2 regions of the Nocardioides anomalus genome follow, and region 2 is predicted to be linked to the other one. Evidence: predicted binding sites of a transcription regulator. Region 2 holds the regulator's gene; the other holds the start of a gene.

Region 1 (4,370 bases), 1.7 Mb from region 2:
GGGGTGCACGTCGAGCGACTGGGTGGCGGTGACGATCGAGACCTCGTCGCCGATCTCGTAGCCGGCCTGCTGGGCCGTGGTCTCGTCGATGACCACCTCGTCCGGACCGAGCGGCGCGTGGCCCTCGAGGAGGGTCAGGGACTCGATGCCGTGGCCGGCCGGCGCGTCGTTCCAGTTGGCGCCCAGCGCCGGCGGTCCGGAGCCGCCCACGACCTTGCCGTCGGTGCCGACGACGTACACGCCGTTGGCGTCGATGCGCCCGTCCACCCGCGCCGCGCCCGGCAGCTGCTCGAGGGTCTGCTGCAGCGAGGCCGGCACGGTCTGCGTCGTGCCGGTCAGGCCGGCCTGGGCGACGTCGGTGCCGGTCGGGCGGACCACGACGTCGCCGACGCGCGAGGAGAACAGCGCGGTGAAGCTGCGCTCCAGGGTGTCGGAGAACATCAGGATGCCGGTCACGAACGCGACGCCCAGCACGATGGCGAAGGTGCTGAGCAGCAGCCGGACCCGACGGGCCAGCAGGCTCTTGAGCGAGGCGCGGATCACGGGCTCAGGCGCGCCCTGGCGTCGGCGTCGGCTCGGCCAACCGGGCCATGGTCTCCAGGACCTGGTCGCGGTCGGGGGCGCGCAGCTCGTCGACGACCCGGCCGTCGGCCAGGAACAGCACCCGGTCGGTGTACGCCGCCGCGACCGGGTCGTGCGTCACGATGACCACGGTCTGCCCGTGCTCGTCCACGCTGCGCCGCAGCAGCTGGAGCACCTCGGCCCCGGAGGCGGAGTCGAGGTTGCCGGTCGGCTCGTCGGCGAAGACCACGGTCGGCCGGCTGACCAGGGCCCGGGCCACCGCGACCCGCTGCTGCTGGCCCCCGGACAGCTCGTTGGGCTTGTGGTCGAGCCGGTCGGCCAGCCCGACGGTGGCGATGACGTTGTCGTACCACTCCCGGTCGGGCTTGCGGCCCGCGATCGACATCGGCAGCAGGATGTTCTCCCGCGCGGTGAGCGTGGGCACCAGGTTGTAGGACTGGAACACGAAGCCGATCGCGTCACGCCGCAGTCGGGTCAGCGCCTTGTCCTTGAGGACCGTCAGCTCCTGGTCGCCGATCATGACCGAGCCGGAGTCGGCGGTGTCGAGCGCGGCCAGGCAGTGCATGAGCGTGGACTTGCCCGAGCCGCTCGGCCCCATCACCGCGGTGAACTCCCCGGCCATCAGGTCGAGGGTCACGTCGTCGAGCGCGACGACCCTGGTCTCACCCTCGCCGTAGGTCTTGGTGAGGTTCGCGACCCGCGCCGCGACCCGCGCTCCCTCCGCCATGCCTCCACTGTCCCAGCCGCCGCCAACGCCGGCATCGGGGAGGACCCCGGCGGCCCCCGGGGTACGCCGGCTCAGGTGCCGGCGAGCTCGGCCACGACGCGGGCCAGCGGTGCGGCGGGCTCGGCGCCGAGCACGACGCAGCTGAACCCGAACTCCTCGCCGGCAGCACGCGGTGGTCCACGGACGGCCGCACCGGCGACGCGCACACCCACGTGCCGACCCGGGCGTCGGTCAGCGTGGCCGCCACCGCCAGCGCCCGCACCCTGGTCGCGCCACGCGGCGACGTCGTCACCCACGGGTGTCACGACGCCGGAGCGCAGCGGGCGGGCTCGGTCGCTCCGGTCGCTCACCCGCACCACGGAAGCGTCCTCCCCCAGCTGTGGCCACGGCCGGAACCTGTCGAACAGACGTTCGAACGAGGCGTACACTCCCGGCATGGACTTCCAGTCGACGCTCTTCGCCCCCGCCGAGGCGGACCAGCCGCGCGCCCTCGACTGCACCGCCCTCGAGCGCACCACGCTCACCCGCGGCGCCTGGGTGGACATAGCGCGCAGCTGGCTGACCGACCCCGACGACGTCTTCGAGACCCTCGTGCGCGACGTGCCGTGGCGCGCCGACCGCCGCCAGATGTACGACCGCGTGGTCGACGTGCCGCGGCTGCTGCACACCTACATGATCGGCGAGGACCTCCCCCACCCGGTGCTGACCGAGGCCCGCGAGGTGCTGTCCGCGCACTACGCCGTCGAGCTCGGCGAGCCGTTCCGCACGGCCGGCTGCGCCTACTACCGCGACGGCCGCGACTCCGTGGCCTGGCACGGCGACACCATCGGCCGCGGCAAGACCACCGACACCATGGTCGCCATCGTCTCGGTCGGCGACCCGCGCAGGCTCCACCTGCGCCCCCGCCTCGGCGGCGCCGACCCCGTCGTGGTCGAGATGGGCCACGGCGACCTGGTCGTCATGGGCGGCTCCTGCCAGCGCACGTGGGAGCACGCCGTGCCCAAGGTCGCCCACGCCGGGCCGCGGATCTCGGTGCAGTACCGCCCCTTCAACGTGTTCTGACCCACCCGCCGGAACAAACCCGCGCGCGGGAGTGGTTGGCCCAGAGATGCCTGCACACGACGCCCCCGCGACCATCGGCCTGACCGGCCTCGCCACCATGGGCCGCAACCTGGCCCGCAACATCGCCCGCCACGGCCACGCCATCGCCGTGCACAACCGCACGACCGAGCGGATGACGGCGATGCTGGAGGAGTTCGGCGAGGAAGGCGACTTCACCGGCTGCGAGAGCCTCGAGGAGCTCGTGCAGGCCGTCGAGCGCCCCCGGGCGATCATCATCATGGTCAAGGCCGGGGAGGCGACCGACGCCGTCATCGACGAGCTGGTCCCGCTGCTCGACGAGGGCGACATCGTGGTCGACGGCGGCAACGCCCACTTCACCGACACCCTGCGCCGCCAGCAGACGCTGGAGGAGCACGGCCTGCACTTCGTCGGCATGGGCGTCTCCGGCGGCGAGGAGGGCGCCCTCAACGGCCCCTCCATCATGGTCGGCGGCTCCGACCACGCCTACGAGCAGCTCGGCCCGGTGGTCGAGTCCATCGCCGCGGTCGTCGACGGCACGCCGTGCTGCGCGCACGTCGGCCCGGACGGCGCCGGCCACTTCGTGAAGATGGTCCACAACGGCATCGAGTACGCCGACATGCAGCTCATCGCCGAGTCCTACGACCTGCTCCGCTCGGTCGCGGGCCTCGAGCCGCACGCGATCGGCGACGTCTTCGCGCAGTGGAACGAGGGCGACCTCGAGTCCTTCCTCATCGAGCTGACCGCCGACGTGCTGCGCTTCGACGACGCGTCCGGGCAGCCGTTCGTCGACGTGGTCCGCGACGAGGCCGAGCAGAAGGGCACCGGCCGCTGGACCGTGCAGAGCGCGCTCGACCTCGGCGTCCCCATCACCGGCATCGCCGAGGCGACCTTCGCCCGCTCGCTGTCCGGGCACACCGACCAGCGCGAGGCCGCGCGCAAGGTCTTCTCCACCAGCCCGGACGAGCAGCGCGTCGAGGTGGACAGGGACACCTTCGTGGACCAGGTCCGCGCCGCGCTCTACGCCTCCAAGGTGGTCGCCTACGCCCAGGGCTTCGACCAGATCGCGAAGGGTGCCGAGGAGCACGGCTGGGACATCGACCTCGGCGAGCTGGCCACGATCTGGCGCGGTGGCTGCATCATCCGCGCGCAGTTCCTGGACCGGATCCGCGAGGCGTACGCCGACGAGCCGGACCTCACGACGCTGCTGACCACGCCGTACTTCGCCGACGCGGTGAAGGAGGGCGTCGACGCCTGGCGCGAGGTGGTCGCGACCGCGGCCGCCGGCGGGGTACCGGTCCCGGCGTTCGGCTCCTCCCTGTCCTACTTCGACGGGCTCCGCCGCGAGCGGCTGCCCGCCGCCCTGATCCAGGCGCTGCGCGACAACTTCGGCGCGCACACCTACCGCCGCGTCGACCGCGACGGCACGTTCCACACGCAGTGGGCGGCCGAGGGCCGCCCCGAACAGGAGATGTGAATGTCTGACCAGATCGCCCGCCACGCGGGCACCTTCACCTTCGGCGACGACCTCGAGGTCGTCCGGTTGGGGTACGGCGCCATGCGCATCACCGGGCCCGGCATCTGGGGTGAGCCCGAGGACCGCGACGAGGCGCTGCGCGTGCTGAGGCGCGCCGTGGAGCTCGGGATCACCTTCATCGACACCGCCGACTCCTACGGGCCCAACGTGTCCGAGGAGCTCATCGCCGAGGCGCTGCACCCCTACGCCGACGGTCTCGTCATCGCCACCAAGGCCGGGCTGACCCGGCAGGGTCCGGACTCGTGGATCCCGGTCGGCCGCCCGGCGTACCTGCGCCAGCAGGTCGAGCTCTCGCTGCGCAAGCTCCAGGTGGAGCGCATCGACCTGCTCCAGCTGCACCGCATCGACCCCGACGTGCCCGCCGAGGACCAGATCGGCGAGCTCAAGGCGATGCAGGACGAGGGCAAGATCCGCCACATCGGCCTGTCCGAGGTCTCGGTCCAG
Region 2 (4,370 bases):
GGCACTGAGGTCCGGTCCGCCGCGGCGCTCACCGGTCCCGCAGCCGGCGCACGAACTTCTGCCCGGACCAGGTCTCGTCGAGGGCCGCGACCAAGACGTCGACGAAGCCCAGCGCGAGGCCGAGTCGGCGCACCTGGTCGCCGTCGAGGTCGCTGTCGATGCCGCGAGCCTTCTGGGCGGCCTTCTTCGGCCAGCAGACCCAGACCATCCCGGCGGTCGTGGTCCGCTCGAACAGGACGGGGAGCCGGCGGCCCAGCGCCGCGCGCGAGGTGTGGAAGGTCAAGGTGACGTCCGCCCGGCGCGGGAGCCGGTGCACCACGTGTGCTCCCCCGGTGTCCCCGAGCTCCAGGTCGAGCGGGGCGCCGTCGAGGAAGACCACGTGCTCGTCGCCGATGCCGAGCTTGCGCACGAGCGGAGTGCCTGAGGATCCGGCCACGAGGGTCATGGTGCCCGGAAATGACCGCAGGGGCGGAGCCACGTGGCTCCGCCCCTGTCTTCCCCGGCCCGCCAGCCGGGGTCGAAGCGGCTGACGAAGTCTGTGTGGTGCGGCTACTCGGCCGGGACGACCAGCCGCTGACCCGCCTGGAGCGTGGGGCCGTCGAGCGCGTTGAGCTGCTCGATGCGCTGCATCATGCCCCGCACGTCGCCGTCGTCGGCTAGCCCCGAGGCGATGGCCCAGAGGGTGTCGCCGCTGCCGACCTGGACGATGCGGGTCGGCTCGGGCGTGCCGGGCTCCTGGGTCGCGACCGAGCCGGCCGCGGTGACGAAGACACCGATGGCGAACGCGACGACCAGCGCTGCGACCAGGACCACCAGTCGACCGCGGCGGGTCAGCCGCACGCTGGAGCGCGGACGCACGGCGCGGGCCGGGCGGGTGGTGAGGACGGTGTCGAAGGTCATCGCGGTCATGTCGGGACTCCTGGGGAAGTGGCCACGGTCGCGGCCTGGGGTCTGCTGCTGGTGATCGGTTGCTGTGTCCAGTTGTAGAGGCGACCACCGACAGTCCTCGGCGGCGCCGGTCCGACCAGCGGTCGATCGAACACGTGTACGAGCGTAGAACAGGTGTTCGAACGATTTCAAACACCTGTTCGAGCGGCGTGTCGCGCCCGCCCGACGTGAGAGGCGGCGCGGGGCGCCACCTCGCGCGAGGCGTGGTCCGCCACGAGCGACACGCCCGTTCGAACAGGTGTTTGAAACCGGGCAACGCCGTCGCTACGGTCAGCGCATGGCTGGACAGACTCCTGGACCGGGCGGCGGCTCCTCCGCTGCCGGCGGCGGCATCAGCGGCACCGTCACCGAGCTCCCCGACGGCCCCGCGGACGCGACGGGGCTCACCGCGCGCCAGCAGCGCATCCTCGAGCACCTGCGCGACTTCATGGAGCAGCGCGGCTACCCACCGAGCATGCGCGAGATCGGCGAGGCGGTCGGGCTGACCAGCTCCTCCTCGGTCGCCCACCAGCTCAAGGTGCTGGAGGAGAAGGGCTTCGTGCGCCGTGACCCCCACCGCCCGCGCGCGCTCGAGGTGTTCCTGCCCGAGGTCATGGCCGCCCGCAAGTCGGTCTCCTCGGCCGAGGAGACGCCGTACGACGAGACGGGGATCGGCGACGCCGTCCCGCCCGCGACCTACGTGCCGATGCTGGGTCGGATCGCGGCCGGTGGCCCGATCCTGGCCGAGCAGAACCTCGAGACCGTCTTCCCGCTGCCGCAGGAGCTGGTGGGCAGCGGCGAGCTGTTCATGCTCGAGGTGGCCGGGGAGTCGATGATCGACGCGGCGATCTGCGACGGCGACTTCGTGGTCGTGCGCCGCGAGCAGACCGCGTCGAACGGCGAGATCGTGGCCGCGCTCATCGACGGCGAGGCGACCGTCAAGACCTTCCAGCGCAAGGACGGCCGGGTCTGGCTGCTGCCGCACAACCCGGCGTACGAGCCGATCGACGGCACCCACGCCTCGATCCTGGGCAAGGTCACCGCGGTCCTGCGCCGCCTGCCCTGACCGGCCGCAGCGGCGCGTCGGCGCGCGGCGTCACGGCTCCAGGACAGCTGCAGACCAGCACCCAACCGTACGGTCTCGGTGTCCGTCTTCCGGGGTAGGGTCCACACGACCTCGTCGACCTTCCCTACAGACTCGGAGAACCCATGCCCACGACCTCACGGGCGCGCCGCAACCCGGCGCTCGTGCTCACGGCGGCGGTGGCCGCGGCGTTCGCGCTCGTCGCCACCACGCTGAGCACGCCCGCGCTGGCCGCTCCGTCCGCCGCGCGGACCGCGAGCGTCGCCAAGCCGGCCGTCAAGCACGACCGCACCTGGCGCGCCAAGGCCGCCCTGGCCCAGGCCCAGAAGGCGTTCAGCCCCAGCACGCCGGCCAACCAGCGTCCCGACGCGACGCTGGCCCTGCGCAAGCTGTGGATGCTCAAGGACGCGCTCTCCCCCGCGGACCGCGCGGCCGCCGACCGGCTGGCCCAGCGGCCCGACAAGCCGGCGACGGTGGGCGACGAGAACATCCTGCTGCACTACGACCCGGCCGAGCTCAACCCGGCGGCGTTCGACCAGAACGTCGCGCTGGCCACGGTGCAGAACGTCGCCAACACCTACGCCGCGTCGGGCTACCGCCGGCCCAAGCCCGACAAGGGCAAGGGCGGGGACAACCGCATCGACATCTACCTCGACTCGCTCGAGCCGGGCCTCTACGGCTACTGCACCACCGACCAGCGGCTGCGCGGGCGGCACCACGACGTCTGGGCCTACTGCGTCCTGGACAACGACTACGCCGGCTTCCCGAGCCACACCCCGCTGCAGAACCTGCAGGTCACCGCGGCGCACGAGTACTTCCACGCGACCCAGTTCGCCTACGACGCACTCGACGACGACTGGCTGCTCGAGGCCACCGCGACCTGGGCCGAGGACGAGCTGTACGACGACGTCAACGACAACGTCCAGTACCTCCGCCGCAGCCCGATCACCTCGCCCGGACGGTCGATGGACAAGTTCGAGGACACCGGCGTCTTCCAGTACGGCGTGTGGAACTTCTTCCGGCTGATGAGCAACACCTACCCGGAGAAGACCGGTCTGCTGCCCAACGTGATCCTCAAGATCTGGGAGGCGGCCGACAGCTCCAAGGGCCGCAAGAACCTCTACTCCACGCAGGCCATCAACAAGGTGCTCAAGAAGAACGGCACGTCGCTGGCGGACTTCTTCACCTACTACTCCGCGGCCACGCGGCTCACCCACACGCCGATCTTCGACGAGGGCGTCGAGCAGAACTACCCGATCAAGCCGGCTGCCGGCTCGGTCACGCTCGCCGGCGGCAAGGGCGCCAAGGGCAAGCTCAACCTGGACCACCTCACGAGCGCGACGCTCAACATCGCCAACGGTGGCGGCGCCTCGGCGCTGAAGGTCAAGCTGCGGATGGCCCCGAAGTCCCACGGCTCCAAGGCGATCTACGTCGCCTACGGCGCCAACGGCGCGGTGCTCTCCATCCAGGCCATCAAGGTCAACCGCAAGGGCAAGGGCAAGGCCACGGTGGCCTTCGACCCGAGCGTGACGTCGGTGGACGTGACCCTGGTCAACGCCAGCACCAAGTACCGCCAGTGCGGTCGTTACCAGCGCAACGCGGTCTCCTGCTCCGGCAAGGCCGTGTTCGACAACCAGCGCTCCCGGGTGTCCGTCAAGGCCGCCTGAGACAGCTGACCTACACACCAGCCGGCCCCGGTGACCTCACGGTCACCGGGGCCGGCTGCTGCGTGGGGCGACGTTTCAGTGGCAGCGGGCCTGGACCGGGGTCGCGGACTCGCGGGACTGGTGGGCGTGGCGGAAGGCGTCGCTCACGTGGGCGCGGTAGGCCCTGAAGGCCCACTGGCCCTCGAGGCGCAACATCAGCTCGTCGTTGTAGAGCAGCCCGCCGCAGGTGGTGTTGCTGGTCCCCGTGACCACGGCGTACTGCACCTTGCCGCCGATCTTGGCGTGGATCGCGTAGACCTTGTCGTGGGCCACGATGGTGCGCACCAGGTTGTCGGCGATGTCGACGCTCTGCCCGCCCGGGAGCCGGAACGGGCGCTGGAGCCAGTTCTCGATCAGGTCGCGGGTGGTGACGATGCGCAGCTGGCAGCCCTCGCGCCAGAGCCGCCCGATCTGCGCGCGGACGTCGTAGCGCTGGATGACCGCGACCATGATGTCGACGGTGCGCGCGCCCTTCACGCAGTGCGTCTGCTTGAGGGTGTTGAGCACGATGTCGCCCTTGCGCGGGTAGACCATCGCCGCCGGTGGGCCGGCGTAGGTCTTCTGCGCGTCGCCCCACGTCTGGCCGCCGACGGTCCAGCTCTGCGCGCGCAGGCGCTGGAAGTAGTCCAGCGCGAAGGCGTAGTAGCCGTCGT

The links. The regulator LexA, encoded in region 2, represses DNA repair genes until DNA is damaged. The targets are predictions, from matches to a motif close to TCGAACANNTGTTCGA.
Region 1: the regulator LexA is predicted to act here: its motif matches at 1,709-1,724, upstream of G5V58_RS18245 (alpha-ketoglutarate-dependent dioxygenase AlkB).

The regions. Positions count from the first base shown of each region.
Region 1 covers NZ_CP049257.1:3,627,540-3,631,909, forward strand. The annotation lists gene G5V58_RS18230 (ABC transporter permease) at 1-543, opposite strand, end outside; gene G5V58_RS18235 (ABC transporter ATP-binding protein) at 548-1,309, opposite strand; gene G5V58_RS18240 (hypothetical protein) at 1,381-1,521, opposite strand; gene G5V58_RS18245 (alpha-ketoglutarate-dependent dioxygenase AlkB) at 1,745-2,371, shown strand; gene gndA (NADP-dependent phosphogluconate dehydrogenase) at 2,418-3,866, shown strand; gene G5V58_RS18255 (aldo/keto reductase) at 3,867-4,370, shown strand, end outside.
Region 2 covers NZ_CP049257.1:170,932-175,301, reverse strand. The annotation lists gene G5V58_RS00965 (hypothetical protein) at 1-8, shown strand, start outside; gene G5V58_RS00960 (DUF3052 domain-containing protein) at 29-445, opposite strand; gene G5V58_RS00955 (LysM peptidoglycan-binding domain-containing protein) at 550-909, opposite strand; gene lexA (transcriptional repressor LexA) at 1,226-1,993, shown strand; gene G5V58_RS00945 (MXAN_6640 family putative metalloprotease) at 2,137-3,678, shown strand; gene G5V58_RS00940 (phospholipase D-like domain-containing protein) at 3,754-4,370, opposite strand, start outside.